2 regions of the Peribacillus simplex NBRC 15720 genome follow, and region 1 is predicted to be linked to the other one. Evidence: a T-box and tRNA genes for the amino acid it is inferred to sense, from the RefSeq annotation. Region 1 holds a T-box; the other holds one or more tRNA genes.
What was found. The T-box of region 1 lies ahead of thrS (threonine--tRNA ligase). A T-box ahead of a tRNA ligase gene usually reads a tRNA of that ligase, here a tRNA-Thr.
Positions count from the first base shown of each region.

Region 2: it encodes a tRNA-Thr, which carries the amino acid that the T-box ahead of thrS (threonine--tRNA ligase) is inferred to sense. The anticodon was not compared.

Region 1 covers NZ_CP017704.1:3,795,854-3,800,255, forward strand. The annotation lists partial or broken gene BS1321_RS18345 (amino acid permease) at 1-678, shown strand, start outside; gene BS1321_RS18350 (DUF7010 family protein) at 934-1,587, shown strand; gene BS1321_RS18355 (hypothetical protein) at 1,632-1,907, opposite strand; T-box leader at 2,029-2,249, shown strand; T-box leader at 2,280-2,501, shown strand; gene thrS (threonine--tRNA ligase) at 2,562-4,402, shown strand, end outside.
Region 2 covers NZ_CP017704.1:3,157,379-3,161,780, reverse strand. The annotation lists tRNA gene BS1321_RS15225 (tRNA-Ile) at 1-4, opposite strand, end outside; tRNA gene BS1321_RS15220 (tRNA-Gly) at 10-83, opposite strand; tRNA gene BS1321_RS15215 (tRNA-His) at 88-163, opposite strand; tRNA gene BS1321_RS15210 (tRNA-Phe) at 181-256, opposite strand; tRNA gene BS1321_RS15205 (tRNA-Asp) at 280-355, opposite strand; tRNA gene BS1321_RS15200 (tRNA-Met) at 362-435, opposite strand; tRNA gene BS1321_RS15195 (tRNA-Ser) at 539-631, opposite strand; tRNA gene BS1321_RS15190 (tRNA-Ile) at 653-729, opposite strand; tRNA gene BS1321_RS15185 (tRNA-Met) at 740-816, opposite strand; tRNA gene BS1321_RS15180 (tRNA-Ala) at 845-920, opposite strand; tRNA gene BS1321_RS15175 (tRNA-Pro) at 938-1,014, opposite strand; tRNA gene BS1321_RS15170 (tRNA-Arg) at 1,026-1,102, opposite strand; tRNA gene BS1321_RS15165 (tRNA-Leu) at 1,112-1,200, opposite strand; tRNA gene BS1321_RS15160 (tRNA-Gly) at 1,213-1,287, opposite strand; tRNA gene BS1321_RS15155 (tRNA-Leu) at 1,296-1,377, opposite strand; tRNA gene BS1321_RS15150 (tRNA-Lys) at 1,386-1,461, opposite strand; tRNA gene BS1321_RS15145 (tRNA-Thr) at 1,482-1,557, opposite strand; tRNA gene BS1321_RS15140 (tRNA-Val) at 1,568-1,643, opposite strand; rRNA gene rrf (5S ribosomal RNA) at 1,655-1,770, opposite strand; rRNA gene BS1321_RS15130 (23S ribosomal RNA) at 1,889-4,402, opposite strand, start outside.

The DNA of each region.
Region 1 (4,402 bases):
ATACCGTATACAAGTCCAAGTTTGTTGAACGGAGATGTCGATAATATTTCTGTAAGCCCTTTCACGCTTGTCTTTGAACGGGCAGGACTGGCATTCGCGGCATCCGTCATGAATGCAGTCGTGTTAACCTCCTTACTATCCGCAGGGAACTCGGGGTTATATGCATCAACACGGATGCTATGGTCGATGGCAAAAGATCATCAAGCTCCCAAATTCCTGGCCAAAGTCAACCGCAGGGGGATCCCGATGAATGCTTTGATCATGACATCCTTAATTGGAGGACTCGCCTTCTTGACCTCCATTTTAGGGGACCATGTATTTACATGGCTATTGAATGCATCCGGGCTGACCGGCTTCATCGCCTGGATTGGAATTGCCATAAGCCATTATCGCTTTAGACGTGCCTATGTTGCACAGGGCGGTGACCTAAACGAACTGAAATATAAAGCAAAATGGTTTCCACTCGGTCCGATCCTATCATTCGTCCTTTGCATGGGTGTCATTGCAGGGCAGAACTATCAAGCATTCCTAAGCGGCAGCATCGACTGGTATGGGGTCGCCGTCTCCTATATCGGATTACCGATATTCCTGGCTATCTGGTTAGGATACAAGATTTATCACAAGACCAAATTAATATCATTAAAAGATTGTCAATTCGATAAATCAGATGTGGCCTGATACCAATGGAAAAAACCTGAGATCCCTTTGGGGACTCAGGTTTTTTTGTATGAAATTCCAGTTATATCGTCGAAAATAGGAATATATCGACGAAGATCCAGCTATATCATCGAAAATATGAATATATCGACGAAAATCCAGTTATATCGACGAAAGTAGAAATATATCGAAGAAAACGGCAATTATCTATTAAAATTTGCAGTATGGTAATTTTTTCAATAAATCATTTTTTATAGCTGAATAAATGGAGAGGGTGTGCAATACTATTATTCTATGTACGATATTACTGTGGATGAAAGGAAACTGATGATGAAAGAGGCGTTTCGCGGTTCTGGAATTGGAGTCATTTTCATGGCATTCTTCGGTACACTTTGGGCTGGTATTGGTGTAATGGGATTGCAGGGGTGGGGGTTTCCCTATGTGGAACTCGCAGCCATACTCGTAGGAATCATAATGGTTATCGGCGGCATTTCATTAATTCATGCATCACAAAAAATGTCCAATCAAGTTTCGGAAAATGGGGCTAGGCGTCTTAAGCGTATCGGATTTTTGTTTAATATGGTCTTCATTGCCGAAGGTTTGCTGATCGGGATTGCCATTGCCATCTGTAACTTGATCAATCAGACCGATCTTATACCGGGAGTCATCGCCATTATTGTCGGGATTCATTTTTTACCTTTGGCCTCACTTTTCCAAATCAAGATCTACTATGCAACAGGAGCACTTCTCTGTTTATTAGCGCTTATCACATTGCTTATTGTGCCAGATACTGTCATGTTTGGAGAGCATCAAATCCTTGCACCGTTATCCTTGCTCGGCTTTGGATGCGCGCTAATTCTCTGGACCACTGGACTTACGCTATGGCTTAGAATAAAGAATTCAAGTCGAACGCTAGCCAATGAAGATTGAATCAATCAAAAAACCCGTCATGGTGAACGGGTTTTTCATTTTGATTAATTTTTCATCCAGGTCAAGAGCCTGACAATTTGAAATGGTTCATTCCAAACGAGAATGAAACTTAAAAGAAAGAATGCAGCCACAGCCAAAAATTTCGACTTTCCTTTTTCATTTTTATACATGGCCCCGAAACTGCAAAACATACCAATAAGTAACGCTCCGAATCCTGAGATCATAAGCAGCTTGGAGGCTTTAGGTAAAGCGAGGGAACAGCAAAATGATAGTGTACCAATCACTGCTAATACGATAGACCAATTGCTTAAACTTTTCATAGAGACTCCTTTTTTACTAATTATACCAATTTAGTGTTTGTAATGAAATTAAAAAATTTGAGGTTGTCACTTATGGAAATATATTGTAATATATATAACAATATAAAAATCCATTTACATTTTAGAAGCATTGATAAGGACATGAATCATTTTTACGGTCTGCAGAGAGGGAAGGGCAGCTGCGAACTTCCTGGCTTAGGAAACTGATTTACCGCCTTTGAGCTATATCGGTGAACAAGAGTAACTGATATCGTCTAAGCTGCGTTACAAGCTCCAGAGCCATGAGTGTTTCTTGCTTATGGGAAATTGGGTGGAATCACGGGTAACGCACTCGTCCCTTACTTAGGGATGGGTGCGTTTTTTATTATAATAATTATTGCCATGACAAGGACATGAATCATTTTTACGGTCTGCAGAGAGGGAAGGGCAGCTGCGAACTTCCTGGCTTAGGAAACTGATTTACCGCCTTTGAGCTATATCGGTGAACGAGAGTAACTGATATCGTCTAAGCTGCGTTACAAGCTCCAGAGCCATGAGTGTTTCTTGCTTATGGGAAATTGGGTGGAACCACGGGTAAACGCACTCGTCCCTTGCATAGGGATGAGTGCGTTTTTTTATTACTAAAAAAGGGGTGTTTATGTGATGGGTGAAAAAATGATTAAAGTTCAATTCCCGGATGGGCAGCAAAAGGAATATCCGCAAGGGATGACAGTGGAAAGTGTGGCAGGGTCCATCAGCTCAAGTTTAAGGAAAAAGGCAGTAGCAGGAATACTGGATAAGCAACTGGTTGACCTAAGTTTCAAGTTGAATAAGGATGCCGAACTGTCGATCTTGACTCTGGATTCGGATGAAGGATTACAAGTTTTACGACATACATCGGCGCATGTTTTGGCGCAGGCTGTGAAAAGATTATACCAAAACGTGGAATTAGGGATGGGGCCAGTAGTGGAAGATGGTTTTTACTATGATTTTAAGTTAGACCATCCTTTGAGTTCAGAAGATCTACAAGCTATTGAAAAAGAGATGGAACATATCATAAGTGAAAATCTGGAAATTAAAAGGATCGAAGTGTCTTATGACGAAGCTGTGAAGTTATTCGAGGGTAGAGGGGAGTCATTCAAGTTGGATATAGCAAAGAATATCCCTAAGGGTGAAAAATTAACGCTCTATCAACAGGGGGAATTCGTCGATCTATGCAAAGGGCCGCACCTTCCATCCACATCATTTGTAAAATCGTTCAAATTGACTCGTGTATCTGGTGCCTATTGGCGGGGAGACAATCAAAATGAAGTTCTTCAAAGGGTGTATGGCGTGGCTTTCCGAAAGAAAAAGGATTTACAGGATCATTTTAAATTCCTGGAAGAAGCGGCCAAACGCGATCACCGAAAAATAGGGAAGCAGTTGGAGTTATTCATGTTTTCGGAGGAAGCCCCTGGAATGCCGTTTTATTTACCTAAAGGACAAATTGTTAGAAATGAATTGGAGAAGTTCTCGCGGGAGCTTCAGACTGAAGCTGATTACGACGAAGTTCGGACTCCTTTCATGATGAACCAGCGGCTATGGGAACAATCGGGTCACTGGGATCATTACCATGAGAATATGTACTTCACTGAGGTGGATCAAACAAAATTCGCGATGAAGCCAATGAACTGTCCGGGTCATATGCTCATTTTCAAAAACAGTCTTTATTCTTACAGGGATTTACCCATCCGGATGGCCGAATTCGGTCAAGTCCACCGTCATGAATATAGCGGTGCATTGAACGGAATGCTGCGGGTCCGTACATTTTGTCAGGATGATGCACACATTTATGTTCGGCAGGATCAAATCGAAAGTGAAATTAAACAAGTGTTTCATCTGATTGATAAGGTGTATCGCACTTTTGGATTCGAGTATTCCGTTGAGCTCTCGACTCGTCCAGAGGATTCAATGGGCGATGATTCCCTTTGGCAGGCTTCTGAAACAGCCTTGAAAAATGTTCTGGAAAGCATCGGAATACATTATCAATTAAATGAAGGGGACGGGGCATTTTATGGACCTAAAATTGATTTTCATATAAAAGATGCATTAAAACGAAGCCATCAATGTGCAACAATTCAACTTGATTTTCAAATGCCCGATAAATTTGATCTGACTTACATCGATGAAAATAATGAAAAAGTTCGTCCTGTCGTCATTCATCGTGCCATTTTTGGATCGATCGATCGTTTTTTTGGAATCCTGATAGAACATTTTGCCGGTGCTTTTCCGGTATGGCTTGCCCCGGTGCAAGTACAGATCATCCCTGTCTCACAAGTTCATTTGAATTATTGTTTAAAGGTTCAAAAAGAACTGAAGAATCAAGGGATAAGAGTGAAAATTGATGATCGGAATGAAAAGCTGGGGTATAAAGTCAGGGAAGCACAGATGGGGAAAATCCCATATATGCTGGTCCTTGGAGATAAAGAAGAGATAGAAAATGAAGTGAATGTCCGGAAATACGGGGAACAAGAATT
Region 2 (4,402 bases), 640 kb from region 1:
GCCCATATTTGGAGCGGGTGAAGGGAATCGAACCCTCATCATCAGCTTGGAAGGCTGAGGTTTTACCACTAAACTACACCCGCGAAATGGGGCGACTGATGGGAATCGAACCCACGAATGCCTGAACCACAATCAGGTGCGTTAACCACTTCGCCACAACCGCCGTAATATTATAAGATATGGTGGCTCAGGACGGAATCGAACCGCCGACACAAGGATTTTCAGTCCTTTGCTCTACCGACTGAGCTACTGAGCCACAAATGTATTGAATTTAAAGAATGGCGGTCCCGACGGGAATCGAACCCGCGATCTCCTGCGTGACAGGCAGGCATGTTAACCGCTACACCACGGGACCTAATAATTGCGGGGACAGGATTTGAACCTGCGACCTTCGGGTTATGAGCCCGACGAGCTACCGGACTGCTCCACCCCGCGACGGTAATAATGAAACGATTCGCATCAAGTTTTCGTGTATATTGTTTCGTCCGCTTCCTTTATGTAAGGCTGTTTCAAAACAACTTGCTGCTTTTTAAAAAAATGGAGGAGGTAGAGGGATTCGAACCCCCGCGGGATTTGACTCCCCTGTCGGTTTTCAAGACCGATCCCTTCAGCCGAACTTGGGTATACCTCCACGGCTTTAAAAAAATGAATATGGTGGACCTTGTAGGACTCGAACCTACGACCGGACGGTTATGAGCCGTCTGCTCTAACCAGCTGAGCTAAAGGTCCTTATATTTATTGGTAGCGGCGGAGGGGATCGAACCCCCGACCTCACGGGTATGAACCGTACGCTCTAGCCAGCTGAGCTACACCGCCAATATAATATAAGTATCTGATTGAAAAATGGTGGAGCCTAGCGGGATCGAACCGCTGACCTCCTGCGTGCAAGGCAGGCGCTCTCCCAGCTGAGCTAAGGCCCCATTCATTAAAAATCACGTGGTCGGGAAGACAGGATTCGAACCTGCGACCCCTTGGTCCCAAACCAAGTGCTCTACCAAGCTGAGCTACTTCCCGCAATAAAAACATGGTGCGCCCGGCGGGAGTCGAACCTACAACCTTCTGATTCGTAGTCAGATGCTCTATCCAATTGAGCTACGGGCGCATATTAAGATGGTGCCGAGGACCGGAATCGAACCGGTACGGTAGTCACCTACCGCAGGATTTTAAGTCCTGTGCGTCTGCCAGTTCCGCCACCCCGGCACATACGAAAAGTGGAGCGGAAGACGGGATTCGAACCCGCGACCCCAACCTTGGCAAGGTTGTATTCTACCACTGAACTACTTCCGCATGAAAGATGCGGGTGAAGGGACTTGAACCCCCACGCCTTGCGGCGCCAGATCCTAAGTCTGGTGCGTCTGCCAATTCCGCCACACCCGCATATAAAATGGTGAGCCATGAAGGATTCGAACCTTCGACCCTCTGATTAAAAGTCAGATGCTCTACCAACTGAGCTAATGGCTCGTGCTTGTACTATCTTAAAATGGTGCCGGCAAGAGGACTTGAACCCCCAACCTACTGATTACAAGTCAGTTGCTCTACCAGTTGAGCTACACCGGCAGGTGTAAAATGGTGGAGGATGACGGGATCGAACCGCCGACCCTCTGCTTGTAAGGCAGATGCTCTCCCAGCTGAGCTAATCCTCCATATAAAACCTGCTTGGCGACGTCCTACTCTCACAGGGGGAAACCCCCAACTACCATCGGCGCTGAAGAGCTTAACTGCCGTGTTCGGAATGGGAACGGGTGTGACCTCTTCGCTATCGTCACCAAACAATGTTAACATTTTTTCAAGACATATATTATTATAACGTCTTTTTGAGAAAATGCAAGAAGAAATTTTCATTCCTTCAAAACTAGATAATAAGAAGGTATTTCATTTTTTTAAAGCGTTGGTTAAGTCCTCGATCTATTAGTATCAGTCAGCTCCACATGTCGCCACGCTTCCACCTCTGACCTATCAACCTGATCATCTTTCAGGGATCTTACTAGCTTGCGCCATGGGAAATCTCATCTTGAGGGGGGCTTCATGCTTAGATGCTTTCAGCACTTATCCCGTCCGCACGTAGCTACCCAGCTATGCCTTTGGCAAGACAACTGGTACACCAGCGGTGCGTCCATCCCGGTCCTCTCGTACTAAGGACAGCTCCTCTCAAATTTCCTGCGCCCGCGACGGATAGGGACCGAACTGTCTCACGACGTTCTGAACCCAGCTCGCGTACCGCTTTAATGGGCGAACAGCCCAACCCTTGGGACCGACTACAGCCCCAGGATGCGATGAGCCGACATCGAGGTGCCAAACCTCCCCGTCGATGTGGACTCTTGGGGGAGATAAGCCTGTTATCCCCGGGGTAGCTTTTATCCGTTGAGCGATGGCCCTTCCATGCGGAACCACCGGATCACTAAGCCCGACTTTCGTCCCTGCTCGACTTGTAGGTCTCGCAGTCAAGCTCCCTTGTGCCTTTACACTCTACGAATGATTTCCAACCATTCTGAGGGAACCTTTGGGCGCCTCCGTTACTCTTTAGGAGGCGACCGCCCCAGTCAAACTGCCCACCTGACACTGTCTCCCACCCCGATAAGGGGCGCGGGTTAGAATTTCAATACAGCCAGGGTAGTATCCCACCAACGCCTCCACCGAAGCTAGCGCTCCGGCTTCTCAGGCTCCTACCTATCCTGTACAAGCTGTACCAAAATTCAATATCAGGCTGCAGTAAAGCTCCACGGGGTCTTTCCGTCCTGTCGCGGGTAACCTGCATCTTCACAGGTACTATAATTTCACCGAGTCTCTCGTTGAGACAGTGCCCAGATCGTTACACCTTTCGTGCGGGTCGGAACTTACCCGACAAGGAATTTCGCTACCTTAGGACCGTTATAGTTACGGCCGCCGTTTACTGGGGCTTCGGTTCAAAGCTTCGCTTGCGCTAACCTCTCCCCTTAACCTTCCAGCACCGGGCAGGTGTCAGCCCCTATACTTCGCCTTGCGGCTTCGCAGAGACCTGTGTTTTTGCTAAACAGTCGCCTGGGCCTATTCACTGCGGCTTTTCTGGGCTATTCACCCTAAAAAGCACCCCTTCTCCCGAAGTTACGGGGTCATTTTGCCGAGTTCCTTAACGAGAGTTCTCTCGCACACCTTAGGATTCTCTCCTCGCCTACCTGTGTCGGTTTGCGGTACGGGCACCTTACATCTCACTAGAGGCTTTTCTTGGCAGCGTGGAATCAGGAACTTCGGTACTATATTTCCCTCGCCATCACAGCTCCGCCTTAATGGAAACGGGATTTGCCTCGTTTCCGGCCTAACTGCTTGGACGCGCATATCCAACAGCGCGCTTACCCTATCCTTCTGCGTCCCCCCATCGTTCAAACGATGTATAGGTGGTACAGGAATATCAACCTGTTGTCCATCGCCTACGCCTTTCGGCCTCGGCTTAGGTCCCGACTAACCCTGAGCGGACGAGCCTTCCTCAGGAAACCTTAGGCATTCGGTGGAAGGGATTCTCACCCTTCTTTCGCTACTCATACCGGCATTCTCACTTCTAAGCGCTCCACCAGTCCTTCCGGTCTGACTTCAACGCCCTTAGAACGCTCTCCTACCATCGACACCATACGGTGTCAATCCACAGCTTCGGTGATACGTTTAGCCCCGGTACATTTTCGGCGCGGAGTCACTCGACCAGTGAGCTATTACGCACTCTTTAAATGGTGGCTGCTTCTGAGCCAACATCCTGGTTGTCTAAGCAACTCCACATCCTTTTCCACTTAACGTATACTTTGGGACCTTAGCTGGTGGTCTGGGCTGTTTCCCTTTCGACTACGGATCTTATCACTCGCAGTCTGACTCCCAAGAATAAGTATTTGGCATTCGGAGTTTGACTGAATTCGGTAACCCGTTGGGGGCCCCTAGTCCAATCAGTGCTCTACCTCCAATACTCTCATCTTGAGGCTAGCCCTAAAGCTATTTCGGAGAGAACCAGCTATCTCCAGGTTCGATTGGAATTTCTCCGCTACCCACACCTCATCCCCGCACTTTTCAACGTGCGTGGGTTCGGGCCTCCATTCAGTGTTACCTGAACTTCACCCTGGACATGGGTAGATCACCTGGTTTCGGGTCTACGACCTCATACTCATTCGCCCTATTCAGACTCGCTTTCGCTGCGGCTCCGTCTTATCAACTTAACCTCGCATGAAATCGTAACTCGCCGGTTCATTCTACAAAAGGCACGCCATTACCCATTAACGGGCTTTGACTACTTGTAGGCACACGGTTTCAGGATCTATTTCACTCCCCTTCCGGGGTGCTTTTCACCTTTCCCTCACGGTACTGGTTCACTATCGGTCACTAGGGAGTATTTAGCCTTGGGAGATGGTCCTCCCTGCTTCCGACGGGATTTCTCGTGTCCCGCCGT